One region of the Microbacterium sp. 2MCAF23 genome, then DNA from elsewhere that is predicted to be linked to it. Evidence: riboswitches for the same ligand, from Rfam matches in the RefSeq annotation. Region 1 holds a riboswitch; the other holds the start of a gene.
The links. A riboswitch is a leader RNA that binds a small molecule or an ion and turns the genes downstream of it on or off. The one in region 1 is predicted to bind FMN.
Positions count from the first base shown of each region.

Region 2: another riboswitch for FMN. It lies ahead of ribD (bifunctional diaminohydroxyphosphoribosylaminopyrimidine deaminase/5-amino-6-(5-phosphoribosylamino)uracil reductase RibD); the one in region 1 lies ahead of AB4078_RS03880 (6,7-dimethyl-8-ribityllumazine synthase).

Region 1 covers NZ_JBFRGY010000003.1:94,797-100,773, forward strand. Annotated here, with positions in the region: gene efeB (iron uptake transporter deferrochelatase/peroxidase subunit) at 1-394, shown strand, start outside; gene AB4078_RS03865 (LLM class flavin-dependent oxidoreductase) at 579-1,793, shown strand; gene AB4078_RS03870 (FMN reductase) at 1,795-2,439, shown strand; gene AB4078_RS03875 (FAD-binding oxidoreductase) at 2,505-3,857, shown strand; partial or broken gene AB4078_RS03880 (6,7-dimethyl-8-ribityllumazine synthase) at 3,975-4,415, opposite strand; FMN riboswitch at 4,423-4,567, opposite strand; gene AB4078_RS03885 (response regulator) at 4,687-5,379, opposite strand; gene AB4078_RS03890 (sensor histidine kinase) at 5,376-5,977, opposite strand, start outside.
Region 2 covers NZ_JBFRGY010000010.1:56,931-62,907, reverse strand. Annotated here, with positions in the region: gene AB4078_RS11500 (Fe-S protein) at 158-514, opposite strand; gene ribH (6,7-dimethyl-8-ribityllumazine synthase) at 628-1,101, opposite strand; gene ribA (GTP cyclohydrolase II) at 1,098-2,387, opposite strand; gene AB4078_RS11485 (riboflavin synthase) at 2,384-3,064, opposite strand; gene ribD (bifunctional diaminohydroxyphosphoribosylaminopyrimidine deaminase/5-amino-6-(5-phosphoribosylamino)uracil reductase RibD) at 3,064-4,173, opposite strand; FMN riboswitch at 4,227-4,376, opposite strand; gene AB4078_RS11475 (Fpg/Nei family DNA glycosylase) at 4,458-5,333, opposite strand; gene AB4078_RS11470 (GNAT family N-acetyltransferase) at 5,412-5,977, opposite strand, start outside.

The sequences.
Region 1 (5,977 bases):
TCTGCGCTTGGCCGAGCAGGACCGCACCATCGGCCGGGCGAAGGGCAGCGGAGCGCCGCTGTCGGGTGGAGGCGAGTTCGCCGAGCCGTCGTTCCATGGCGGCCGCATCGACGAGCATTCCCATGTGCGACTCGCGCACCCCACGGTCAACGACGGCATCCGCATCCTGCGCCGCGGCTACAACTACGTCGACGGGAACAACGAGCTGGGCCGTCTCGATGCAGGCTTGTTCTTCCTCTCGTATCAGCGCTCGCCGGAGCAGTTCGTCACCCTCCAGAAGAGGCTGTCGACCGACCTCATGAGCGAGTACATCAAGCACATCGGATCCGGCATCTGGGCGATCCCGGCCGGGGCGCGCAAGGGCTCCTACGTCGGAGCCGAGTTGTTCGCCTGACCAGCGCGCCTCGATACAGAGCGCTCGTCCTGCACCGGGCGGGCGCTCCTGCGTTTCACGGCTGCCCTGGCCGATCTCGTGGATCCCAGGAATACTTCTCGCAGGCGGGTGTTTCACCAGATATATTCAAGTGAATAGAAATCTGAAGGAGAACGCAGTGAGCGAGTCGAGCACCTGGTCGGGCATGCAGTTCGGCCTCATGTCGGTCAGCGACATCACCCGGAACCCGGTGACGGGGGAGACGCCGAGCGAGCGTGAGCGGATCCAGAACACGCTCACGATTGCCAAGCACGCGGAAGAGGTCGGCCTCGACGTCTTCGCGATCGGCGAGCACCACAACCCGCCGTTCTGGTCGTCGAGCCCGACGACCTTCCTCGCGGCGCTCGCCGCGCAGACCGAGCGCCTCATCGTCTCGACCTCCACGACGCTCATCACGACGAACGACCCGCTGAAGATCGCCGAGGACTACGCGATGCTGCAGCACGTCTCCGGCGGTCGTATGGACCTCATGATGGGCCGCGGCAACACCGGCCCGGTCTACCCCTGGTTCGGCAAGGACATCCGCCAGGGTCTGCCGCTCGCGATCGAGAACTACGCCCTGCTGCACGAGCTGTGGACCAAGGACGTCGTGGACTGGGAGGGCAAGTTCCGCACTTCGCTGCAGGGCTTCACCTCCACCCCGCGCCCGCTCGACGGCGTCGCGCCGTTCGTCTGGCACGGCTCCATCCGCACGCCGGAGATCGCCGAGCAGGCCGCCTACTACGGCGACGGGTTCTTCGCGAACAACATCTTCTGGCCCAAGGAGCACTACCAGCGCCTCATCGAGCTGTACCGCCAGCGCTACGCGCACTACGGTCACGGCACGCCGGAGCAAGCGATCGTCGGCCTCGGCGGACAGGTGTTCATGCGGGCGAACTCGCAGGACGCGGTGGACGAGTTCCGTCCTTACTTCGACAACGCGCCGGTGTACGGCCACGGCCCGTCGATGGAGGACTTCACCGAGATGACGCCGCTCACGGTCGGCTCTCCGCAGCAGGTCATCGACCGCTATGCCGCGATGCGCGAGCACTACGGCGACTACCAGCGCCAGCTCTTCCTCATGGACCACGCGGGGCTCCCGCTCAAGGTCGTGCTCGAGCAGCTCGACATCCTGGGCGGCGAGGTCGTGCCGGTGCTCCGCAAGGAGCTCGCGCAGAACCGCCCCGCCACCGTGCCGGACGCTCCGACGCACGCCGCGCGCGTCAAGGCGGTGTACGGCGACGGGCCGTCGCGCGAGGCGCGCCCCGGCGCGAACCGCGGTGACAACCTGACCGCCGGCTCGCCCTACCAGGACGGCGGCGCGGTTCCGGCCGCCGCCGGCTCCTCCTTCGGCGCAGCGGCCACGAAGGGGGCGAACTGAGATGGGCGCGCGTCGCATCGCGGTGATCTCCGCGGGGCTCAGCAACCCGTCCTCCACGCGGATGCTCGCCGACCGCCTCGCGGCGGAGACCGCGCACCGGCTCACCGAGCTCGGCTCCGAGGTCAGCGTCGACGTGATCGAGCTGCGCGATCTCGCGCACGATATCACGAACAATCTGCTCACGGGGTTCGCGCCGCCGGCGCTGGACTCGGCGATCAACACGGTGATCTCGGCCGACGGCATCATCGCCGTGACGCCGATCTTCTCGACGAGTTACTCCGGTCTGTTCAAGTCGTTCATCGACGTGCTGGATCCGGATGCGCTCACCGGCAAGCCCGTCCTGATCGGCGCGAACGCGGGCACCGCACGGCACTCGCTCGCGATCGACTACGCGATCCGTCCGCTGTTCACCTACCTGCACGCCGAGCCGGTGCCCACCGGGGTGTTCGCGGCCTCGAGCGACTGGGGAGCGAAGGCCGACGAGGTCGCACCGCTCAGCACCCGTATCGAGCGCGGAGCACGGGAACTCGCCGAAGCGATGGCCCGCCGCGAGCCGGCGGCCGATAAGGATCCCTTCGACCCGGGCAACTACCTCGGCGAGGGCCGCTCGTTCGGTCATCTGCTCGGAGGTCTCGCGGGGGAGTAGCCGCTCCAGCGCATCGGGGCATGACGCCGCCGACGAATGTCCGTGGGACATCCTACGGTGGCGTCATGCCCCTTCTCACTGCGTTCGACGCCCTTCTCAGCGAGCTCGACGGCTCCCTCCTGCGCGCCGGAGACGATGGATTCGATGCGGCTCGTCGCCCATGGAACCTCGCGATCGACCAGCTTCCGGCCGCGGTGGCGACGCCTGCGGGTCTCGACGATCTGCGCAGGATCCTCGCCGCCGCGCGCGAGGCCGGAACGCCGATCGCCGTGCAACCCAGCGGACATGGCGCCTCCGGCGACCTTGCCGGCGCGGTGATCGTGCGGACGGCGGCGTTCGATCGGCTCGACATCGACCTCGCGGCCGGCGTCGTGGTGGTCGGCAGCGGCGTGCGCTGGGGTGCGGTGGTGGACGCCCTGGAAGGCAGCGGCTGGGCGGCCCCCGCGGGCACGAGTCCCGTCGTCTCGGTCGCCGGGTACACGCTCGGCGGCGGACACTCCTGGTTCAGCCGCACCGCCGGACTCGGCTCCGACAACCTGCGCGCGGCGTGGGTGCTGCGACCCGACGGTACGCACGAGCGCATCGACGACGACAGCGACCGCGAGGCCATGTGGGCGCTCCGCGGCGCCGGCGGCGTGGTCGGCATCGTGACCGCGCTCGAGATCGACCTCGTTCGTGCTCCGGAGCAGTGGGGCGCCTCTCTGACGTTCGATGCGGCGGACTCCGCTGCCGTGATCCGCGCCGTGCGGGACCTCGCCGCGTCCGCGCCGGCGACGCTCAACGTGTTCACGAACTCGATGCGGATGCCGGATGCGCCGATGCTGCCCGAGGAGATCCGCGGAAAGAGCTTCGTGACGGTGCAGGCCCGGTCCTCCCATGGTGCGGCAGACGCGTTCCTGGAGGGCGTGCGCCGGGCCGGCGCCGTCCAGCGCGAGACCTCAGGCCCCACCTCGCCCGCCGGGCTCGCGGCGGCATCGGGTGAGCCGACGGATCCGACCGCGGGCCGGGGCGCCTCCCTCGCCCTCGACCGGCTCGACGATGCCACGATCGACGCGCTGGTGCAGTTCCGCCAGGCGCCCGAGCAGTCGCCGATCGTCGGGATCGATCTGCGCATGCTGGGGGGCGCCCTCGACGCACCACGGCGGTCCGGCTTCGCCTCCCTGGCCTCGGCGTCATGGCTTCTGCATGCGCTCGTGCCGAACTTCCCGGGCGCGCCGGCCGAGCCCGGCGACGCGAGCATCGCGGGCCTCCTCGAACTGCTCGCCCCGGTCGCGGCCGACCGGACGGTGCCGACCTTCCTCACGCCCGGTCAGACGCTCGAGCGGTGCGCCACGGCGGCCGACCTCGATCGGCTCCGGGCGATCCGAGCGAGCGCGGATCCTGACGGCGTGCTGCACGAGGGACGCCTGCCGCGCTGAGGCCCACTGTGCAGCGCAGAGATCAGCTGTGCCGCGCCCCGGCGGCGTCGGCCACGGCCGGGGCCTCGGCGCGCACGCCGACCCGCGTAGGGCCCCGGTGCGGGCGTCGAGCGGTCGTCAGTCGATCGCGGCGAGGCTCTGCACCGTGGCCGAGACGGCCTCGGCGAGCTCACGACCCTTCACGGAGAAGTGGCGACGGAAGTAGTCCTGGTGCTCGTCGTGCTCGTGGAAATGGTGCGGCGTGAGCACAGCGGAGAACACCGGGACGTCCGTTTCCAGTTGCACGCGCATGAGGGCGTCGACGACGGATCCGGCCACGAAATCGTGCCGGTAGATCCCGCCGTCCACGACGAGAGCGCTCGCGGCGATGCCCTGGTAGCGCCCTGTGCGTGCGAGACGCTTCGCGTGCAGGGGGATCTCGAACGCGCCGGGGACACGGAACACGTCGACCTCATCGAAGCCCAGCTCCGCGAGACGTTCGACGAATGCGGAGACCGTCTGCTCGACGATCTCGGCGTGCCACTGCGCGGCGACGATGGCGATTCTGGGCATGGTGGACTGCTCCTTCTGTCCTCTCTCATCCGGACTGTGACCGTCGGCTCCGGAATCGCACCGGATCGGCGGTCCCCGCCATGGGGACCGTTCGCGGGCTCGCGCGGACATGCCGCGACACCGCCGGTGGGGACTTGCACCCCGCCCTGAGGACACGACGACGCTATCACCGCGGGACGCGCCACCAGGACACCCGCATCTCCGCGGCAGGACCTGGCGGCCGGGACCTGGCCGGCCGCGGTCGCGGCTCGAATGCCGAGCGGCGATCCACCGGGCCTCAGCGCGGCGCGGTGGCGTCCCCGGCCAGGCGGTACGCCGTCTCGGGCCGGCCCGGCGTGCCGTAGCGCGGGGCGCGGATCGCGACCTGCTGCGCGACGAGGTGCTCCAGGTATCGGCGCGCAGTGACCCTGGAGACGCCGACGAGAGGCGCGGCCTCGCCGGCCGAGAGGTCGCCGTGCGCGCGCAGCACTGCGGTGACGGCGTGCAGCGTCTCGGCGGCGAGCCCCTTCGGCAGGGCGATCGTGCCGGTCGCTGGACCTCCGATGAGGGCGTCGATCTCCTCCTGGCTGGCGGCACCGGCGAGACCGGCCGCGCGTTCGTGACGATCGCGGAACTGCTGCAGACGCTCGCGGAAGACCGCGAACGGGAAGGGCTTGAGCAGGTACTGCGCCACACCGAGCGCCGACATCCGCCGCACAGCCTCGACATCACGCACGCTGGTCACGGCGATCACCTCGATCGCACTGCCGGCACCGCGGATGCGGCGCAGCACGTCGATGCCTGATCCGTCCGGCATCGTGAGATCCAGCAGGACCAGGTCGATCCGCCCCGCGTCCGCGGAGAGGGCGTTGAGCGCCGCCCGCACGCCGGTGCACTCTCCGACGACCTCGAACCCATCGAGCCGGGCGATGTAGGCCGCGTGGAGCTCGAGTGTGAGCGGGTCGTCGTCGACGAGCAGCACTCCGATCATGCGGTTCTCCCTTCACGTCCGATGCCGGGCAGCGTCACACGGAATGCCGTGGGCTCGGTGGAGAGCTCGACGCTTCCGCCCGCGGCCGTCACGATGTCCCGGACGAGAGCGAGCCCCACTCCGCGCCCCGAGCGCTCGCTGGGCTTGGTGGAGAAGCCGTGCTCGAAGATCCGCTCCCGGAGCTCGACCGGGATGCCGGGACCTCCGTCCGAGACGGTGATCGCGACGGCTCCGCCGTCGGCGGCGGCCACGTCGACACGCACCCAGCGGTCGGCGCCGGACTCCGCCTGAGACGCGGCGTCGAGGGCGTTGTCGATGAGATTGCCGACGAGGGCGACCGCGTCGACGGGGGTCAGATCCGCGCGCGGCGCCGCCGGATCCACGTGCACGTGCCAGCGCACGCCGCGCTCCTTCGCCTGCGAGGCCTTGCCCAGCAGGAGTGCGCCGAGCGTCGGATCCCCATCCCGCAGCGTCATCTGATCGATCACGGACTGGCTCTGCGCGGAGGTTTCCGACAGCAGGGCGATCGCCTCCTCGCGTCGGTCGAGTTCCAGGAGCGACAACGCCGTGTGCAGGCGGTTGCCGTGCTCGTGCGTCT
Region 2 (5,977 bases), on a different contig from region 1:
GGCCCTCTCTTCCCGAGCCGTTCTCGACTCTCACCGCTAAAGGTTGGTTGTCGCGACGGATCCTGACATCTTCGTGCAGGAGAAAGCAGAAGCGCGGGATCCGCGTCGTCGGGTCCCGCGCTCCACAGCCCCATGGAGGGGCGAGGTCAGATCAGCGTCACCAGATCGCGGCGATGCCGGCGTTCGCGGCGGTCAGGATGCCGACGAGCCAGAACATCGCCGGCGGGACGGCCTGGCCGCGCTTCTGCCGGGCCGAGCCGATGCCGATCAACGCGCCGATGATCAGCAGGATCACGAGCTTGGTGCCGATCTTGGCGTAGTTCATGCTCACGCCCTCGGGCAGTCCCCACGGGGCGGCGAGCACGAGCCCGGCGACGCCGGCGATCGCGAGACCGGTGTTCATCAGGCCGGTCATCTGCTTCTTGCCGCCGAAGGCCTGCACGGCCCATGCGCCGAACAGCGTCGCGAAGCCGATCAGATGGACGAACAGCACGATGTGGCGCAGGGTTTCCATGACCTCAGGCTAGGCCTGGGATCGCTCCGGCACCAGGAAGGCGCACCTCATCGCGCGTTCAGCCAGAGCAGTCGTCCGAGTGTGGATGCCGTGGGCGTTCCGTGTCGCGGCGATCAGCCCCGCAACGACCGGATGACCTGAGCGGTGCGCAAGGCGGCGTCGGCCGCCTCTGCGCCCTTGTCCTCCTTCGAGTCCTCGAGGCCGGCACGCTCCAGACCCTGCTGCTCATCGTCCAGCGTCAGCACGCCGAAGCCGACGGGCTTGCCGGCGTCGAGCGCGACCCGAGTGAGGCCATCGGTGGTGGCCGCCGAGACGTACTCGAAGTGCGGGGTGCCGCCGCGGATGATCACGCCGAGCGCGACCACCGCGTCCGCACCGCCCGCGAAGGCGGCCTGCGCGGCCACGGCCAGTTCGAATGAGCCGGGGACGCGCACCAGACGGTGGTTCGCCCCTGTCTCCTCGAGCACGCGCTGGGCACCCGCGATGAGGCCGTCCGTGATCGTCTCGTGCCAGGTGCCGGCGACGATCACGACATTGAGCCCGGTCGCGTCGATTCCGCCGGTGGTGGGTGCTCCTGCGCCGCTCATTCGTCGTCCCTTCCGTTCTCCGCACCATTGGCGGCCAGGGCGGCGGCGAGCTCGGACTCGCCGATGATGTGGCCCATGCGGTCGCGCTTGGTCTCGAGGTACTGGTGGTTGTTGGGGCCGACTCCGACGATCAGCGGCACCTGCTCGATGACATCGAGCCCCAGTTCGCGCAGCTGCGCGACCTTGTCCGTGTTGTTCGTCAGAAGGCGCACCTTCCTCACACCGAGGTCGGTGAGGATCCCGGCCGCCGCGGCGTAGTCGCGGGCGTCGGCGGGGAGGCCCAGCGCGAGGTTGGCATCGACCGTGTCGAGGCCCTCCTCCTGCAGGGCGTACGCGCGCAGCTTGTTGATCAGGCCGATGCCGCGTCCCTCGTGGCCTCGCATGTAGATGACGATGCCACCCTCCTGCTCGATCGCGTCGAGGGCCGCCTCCAGCTGCGGGCCGCATTCGCACTTGAGGGATCCGAACGCCTCGCCCGTCAGGCACTCCGAGTGCACCCGCACCAGCGCCGTCTCCGTCGGCTCGCCCGAGACGACCGCGATGTGGTCGGTGCCGGTGATGCGGTCCTTGTAGGCGAGGAAACGGAACACGCCGTGCGTCGTGGGCACGGTGGCGTCGGCGCGCAGGCTCACCCGGCGACGGGTGTTGTTGGCGACGCAGTCGGCCTCGTCCCGTGGGTCGACCTCGTTGAGATGCGCGATCAGCTGCTCGATCGTGATCACGGGGATCCCGTCGCGCTCGCCGAGCTCCATCAGTCCGGGCAGACGCATCATGCTGCCGTCCTCGGCGACGACCTCAGCGATCGCGCCGACCGGGCGCAGACCGGCCAGCCGCATCAGCTCGACGGCCGCCTCGGTGTGTCCGCCGCGCTGGCGCACCCCGCCGTCGACCGCACGCAGGGGCAGCACGTGCCCCGGACGGATGAGGTCGTTCGGCAGGGACGCCGCGTCGGCCAGCACGTTCAAAGTGCGGGCACGGTCGGCGGCGCTGATGCCGGTGGTGACGCCGGAGGCTGCGTCGACGCTGATCGTGTACGCGGTGCTGCGCGCGTCCTCGTTGGCCTCGACCATCGGGGGCAGGTTCAGCGCGTCGGCGATGTCGGCGGGCATGGGTGCGCACAGGTACCCGGAGGTCCAGCGCACGGTCCATGCGATCCACTCGGGGGTCGCGAGCTCGGCCGAGAGGATGACGTCGCCTTCGTTCTCGCGGTTCTCGTCATCCGCGACGAGCACGGGGCGGCCGGCGCGGAGCGACTCCAGCGCCTCGGCGATCGTGGAAAGGCTCATCGCGAGCCTCCTTCCGGTGTGGCGGCGCGGTCGGCGCCGGCGTCTGCGGCACGGAACGCGAGCAGCCGCTCGACGTGCCGGGCGAGGATGTCGGTCTCCAGGTTCACCCGGTCGCCGACGGCGCGGGATCCGAGCGTGGTCGCCGCGAGGGTCTCGGGGATGAGCGAAACCTCGAACCAGTCCTGTGGGGTTGAATCGGTCCCTGAGCCTGTCGAAGGGGGCTCGCTGACTGCGCTCACGGTCAGCGATGTGCCGTCGACCGAGATGGATCCCTTGTCCACGACGAGCGGGGCGAGGTCGTGCGGCAGCGAGATGCGCAGCACGCTCCACTGTGCACCGGGCCGCACCTCGAGCACTTCACCGACGCCGTCGACGTGGCCCTGCACGATGTGGCCGCCGAGGCGGGCGCCGACCGGCATCGCCTTCTCGATGTTCACCCGCGTGCCCACCGTCGCGCTGCCGATCGCGGCGACATCGAGCGTCTGCTTCATGACGTCGGTGTCGAAGGTGTCGGAGGTGGATCCGACCACGGTGAGGCACACGCCGCTCACGGCGATGGACTCGCCGTGCACCGCGTCGGACGCGGCCTTCGGGGCGCGCACGGTCAGGCGCCAGCCGTCGCCGGCGGGCGTGATCGCAGTGATCTCGCCGATCTCCTCGATGATTCCGGTGAACATCAGGCTTCTCCTTCGCTCCGGGAGGGGTCGTTCCGGGAGGTGTTCTCGTCTGCGGGGACGGCGTTCACCGTCGCGTCGTTTTCGGCGGCTTCGTCGGCGGCGGCCGGCCGGGCGATCGCCAGCAGATCCGGGCCGAGCGGCAGCCACTCATCGACGACCAGGCGCCGGGCTTCACCGATCGAGGACACGCCGATGTCGCCGAGGGCCAGCTTCGGTCCGCCGATCAGCACGGGGGCCAGGTAGGCCAGGACCTCGTCCATCAGCCCTTCGGCGAGGAACGCACTGGCCAGGGTCGGCCCGCCTTCCACGAAGACGCGCTGGATCCCACGATCGCGGAGATCCGCGAGGATCGCGGTGAGGTCGTGCTCGGTGTAGAACAGCGGCGCGTGCGGATGGCGGCGCACGGCGGCCTCGGCGGGAGTCTCCCTCGCGCCGATGACCACGGGGACGGGCTGGCGGGGGAGCAGGGCATCGCCGTCGCGGGCGGTGAGGGCAGGGTCGTCGGCCAGCACCGTGCCGGTGCCCACGATGATCGCGTCGGCCGCGGCACGACGGCGGTGCACGTCGGCGCGGGCCGCGGGGCCGGTGATCCATTGGCTGGATCCGTCCGCCGCGGCGGCGCGGCCGTCCAGGCTCTGCGCCCACTTCACCGTCACATGCGGACGGCCGAGGCGCTGCACCGTGAGCCAGTCGCCGATCAGAGCCTCGGCGGCGTCGGCCTGCTCACCGGCGACGACGTCGAGGCCGGCGGCGCGCATCCGCTCCGCGCCGCCGCCGGATCGCACGCCAGGATCGTCGAGCGCGTAGACGACGCGGGCCACGCCGGCGTCGATGAGTGCCTGGGCGCACGGACCGGTGCGGCCGGTGTGATTGCACGGTTCGAGCGTCACCACGGCGGTCGCGCCGCGGAGCTCGGCCGGCGCGAGCTTCGAGAGCGCATCGACCTCGGCGTGCGGGGTTCCCGCGCCACGGTGCCAGCCCTCGGCGAGCACGTCGCCGGTGGGGGAAAGGATCACGGCGCCGACCTGCGGGTTCAGCCCGCGCGGGCCGCGGCGCGCGATCTCGAGCGCGTGCGTCATCGCCGCCCGCTCCGCCGCTGTCGCCGTCATGTCGCCTTCTTCATCCTGGTCCAGATCACCGGGGTCGGGGCGCACGTCGATCGTGCGTGCTGCCTCTCATCCGGACTCGCGAGCCTTCGCTCGCATCACCGTCGGTCCCGGAATTGCACCGGATCGGCCTCGGATCCGTGTCGGATCCTCGGTTCGCGGACTGTCACCGCCGGTTCGGATTCTCACCGACCCCGGAGCACGTTGTGTTGCTCTCAGCTTAGTCAACGCGCGGATGCCGGTTTCATTCCGGCGGATGCATCTGTGACTCCCCATGTCGTTCCGGCTCACTTCAGCAGCCGCGACAGCCGACGGTCCGCGAGCACCTTGCCGCCGGTCTGGCAGGTGGGGCAGTACTCCAGCGATCGGTCGGCGAAGAACACACTGCGCACCGTGTCGCCGCACACCGGACAGGGTTCCCCCCTGCGGGCGTGCACCTGCATCCCTCGTCGTTTCGCGTCCTTGAGTTCGGCTGGCGGCTTGCCGCTCGCCTCTGCCACTGCCTCACGCAACGTCGACTGCATCGCGTCGTACAGCCCGGTGACCTCTGCCTCATTTAGACCACCGGCGGGCGCGTAGGGCGACATCCTGGCGGCGTGCAGGATCTCGTCCGAGTAGGCGTTGCCGATGCCGCCGATCACCGCCTGGTCCCGCAGCAGGCCCTTGATCTGCGTGCGCCGGCCCTCGAGCAGCGCCGCGAACACGTCGCGGGTGAAGGACGGATCCAACGGGTCAGGCCCCAGTCGTGCGATGCCGGGAACGTCGAACGGATAGCGGACGACGTACACGGCGAGGGACTTCTTCGTGCCCGCCTCGGTGAGGTCGAAGCCGCTGCCGTCGTCGAACGCGATCCGCAACGCGATCGGCGACTTGCCCGGGCGGATCAGCGTGGTGGGGAGGGCGTCGTACCAGCGCAGCCATCCGGCCTTGGCGAGGTGGAAGACGAGGTGCAGGTGCGGTTCGGTGTCGCTCTTCAGCGTCAGATCCACGAATTTCCCGTGGCGTGCTGCACCGTCGATCCGTGACCCCGCCAGTGCGGTCACGGGCGGGTCGAAGGTCTTCAGCGCCGCGATCGCCGACACCGAGGCGCGGGTGATGGTGAGCCCGACCGCGCGCTCCGCGAGGAAGTCGACCAGCCCCTGCACCTCAGGCATCTCCGGCATGGGATCATCCTGCCACCCCCGTGCGACATCCGGGCAGGGCGGTCCGGATGACGGCCGCCGAAGCGCTCAGGGGAGGGCTCAGCCGAGGTCGATCGGCCAGTCCACGGGAGCGCGGTCGTCGCTGCGCAGCAGCGCGCCGCTCCATCCGTCGTCCCGGCCTCGCGGCCCCGACAGTCCCTGCCGCAGGAGGCCTTCGTAGCGGAACCCGAGCGCCCGGGCGCTCCGCGCCGACGGCACGTTGCCGACCACGGCGCGCCACCGGATTCGGGCGAGACCCAGCTCGGCGAATCCCCAGTCGATCACGGCGCGAGCGGCCTCGGTGAGGTATCCGCGTCCGCGCGCAGACGCGGCCACCCAGTAGCCGAGCTCGGCGTCGCCGCCCGTCGGGTGCTCGACGATGTGATGCAGTCCGATCGACGCGATCAGCGTGCCGTCGGCGTACGCCGCCCACACCTTCTGGGATCCGTCCTCCCACCACTCACCGACGAGCCGGACGTAGTCTTCGGCGTCCGCGCGACCGTAGGGGCTCGGCACAGTGGTCCAGCGCGGGATCTCCGGGTCCTGGCACGCCTCCGAGATCGCTTCGACGTCGGCGGAGGTCGGGGCGCGCAGGACCAGGCGAGGTGTGCGCAGCTCGACCGGTT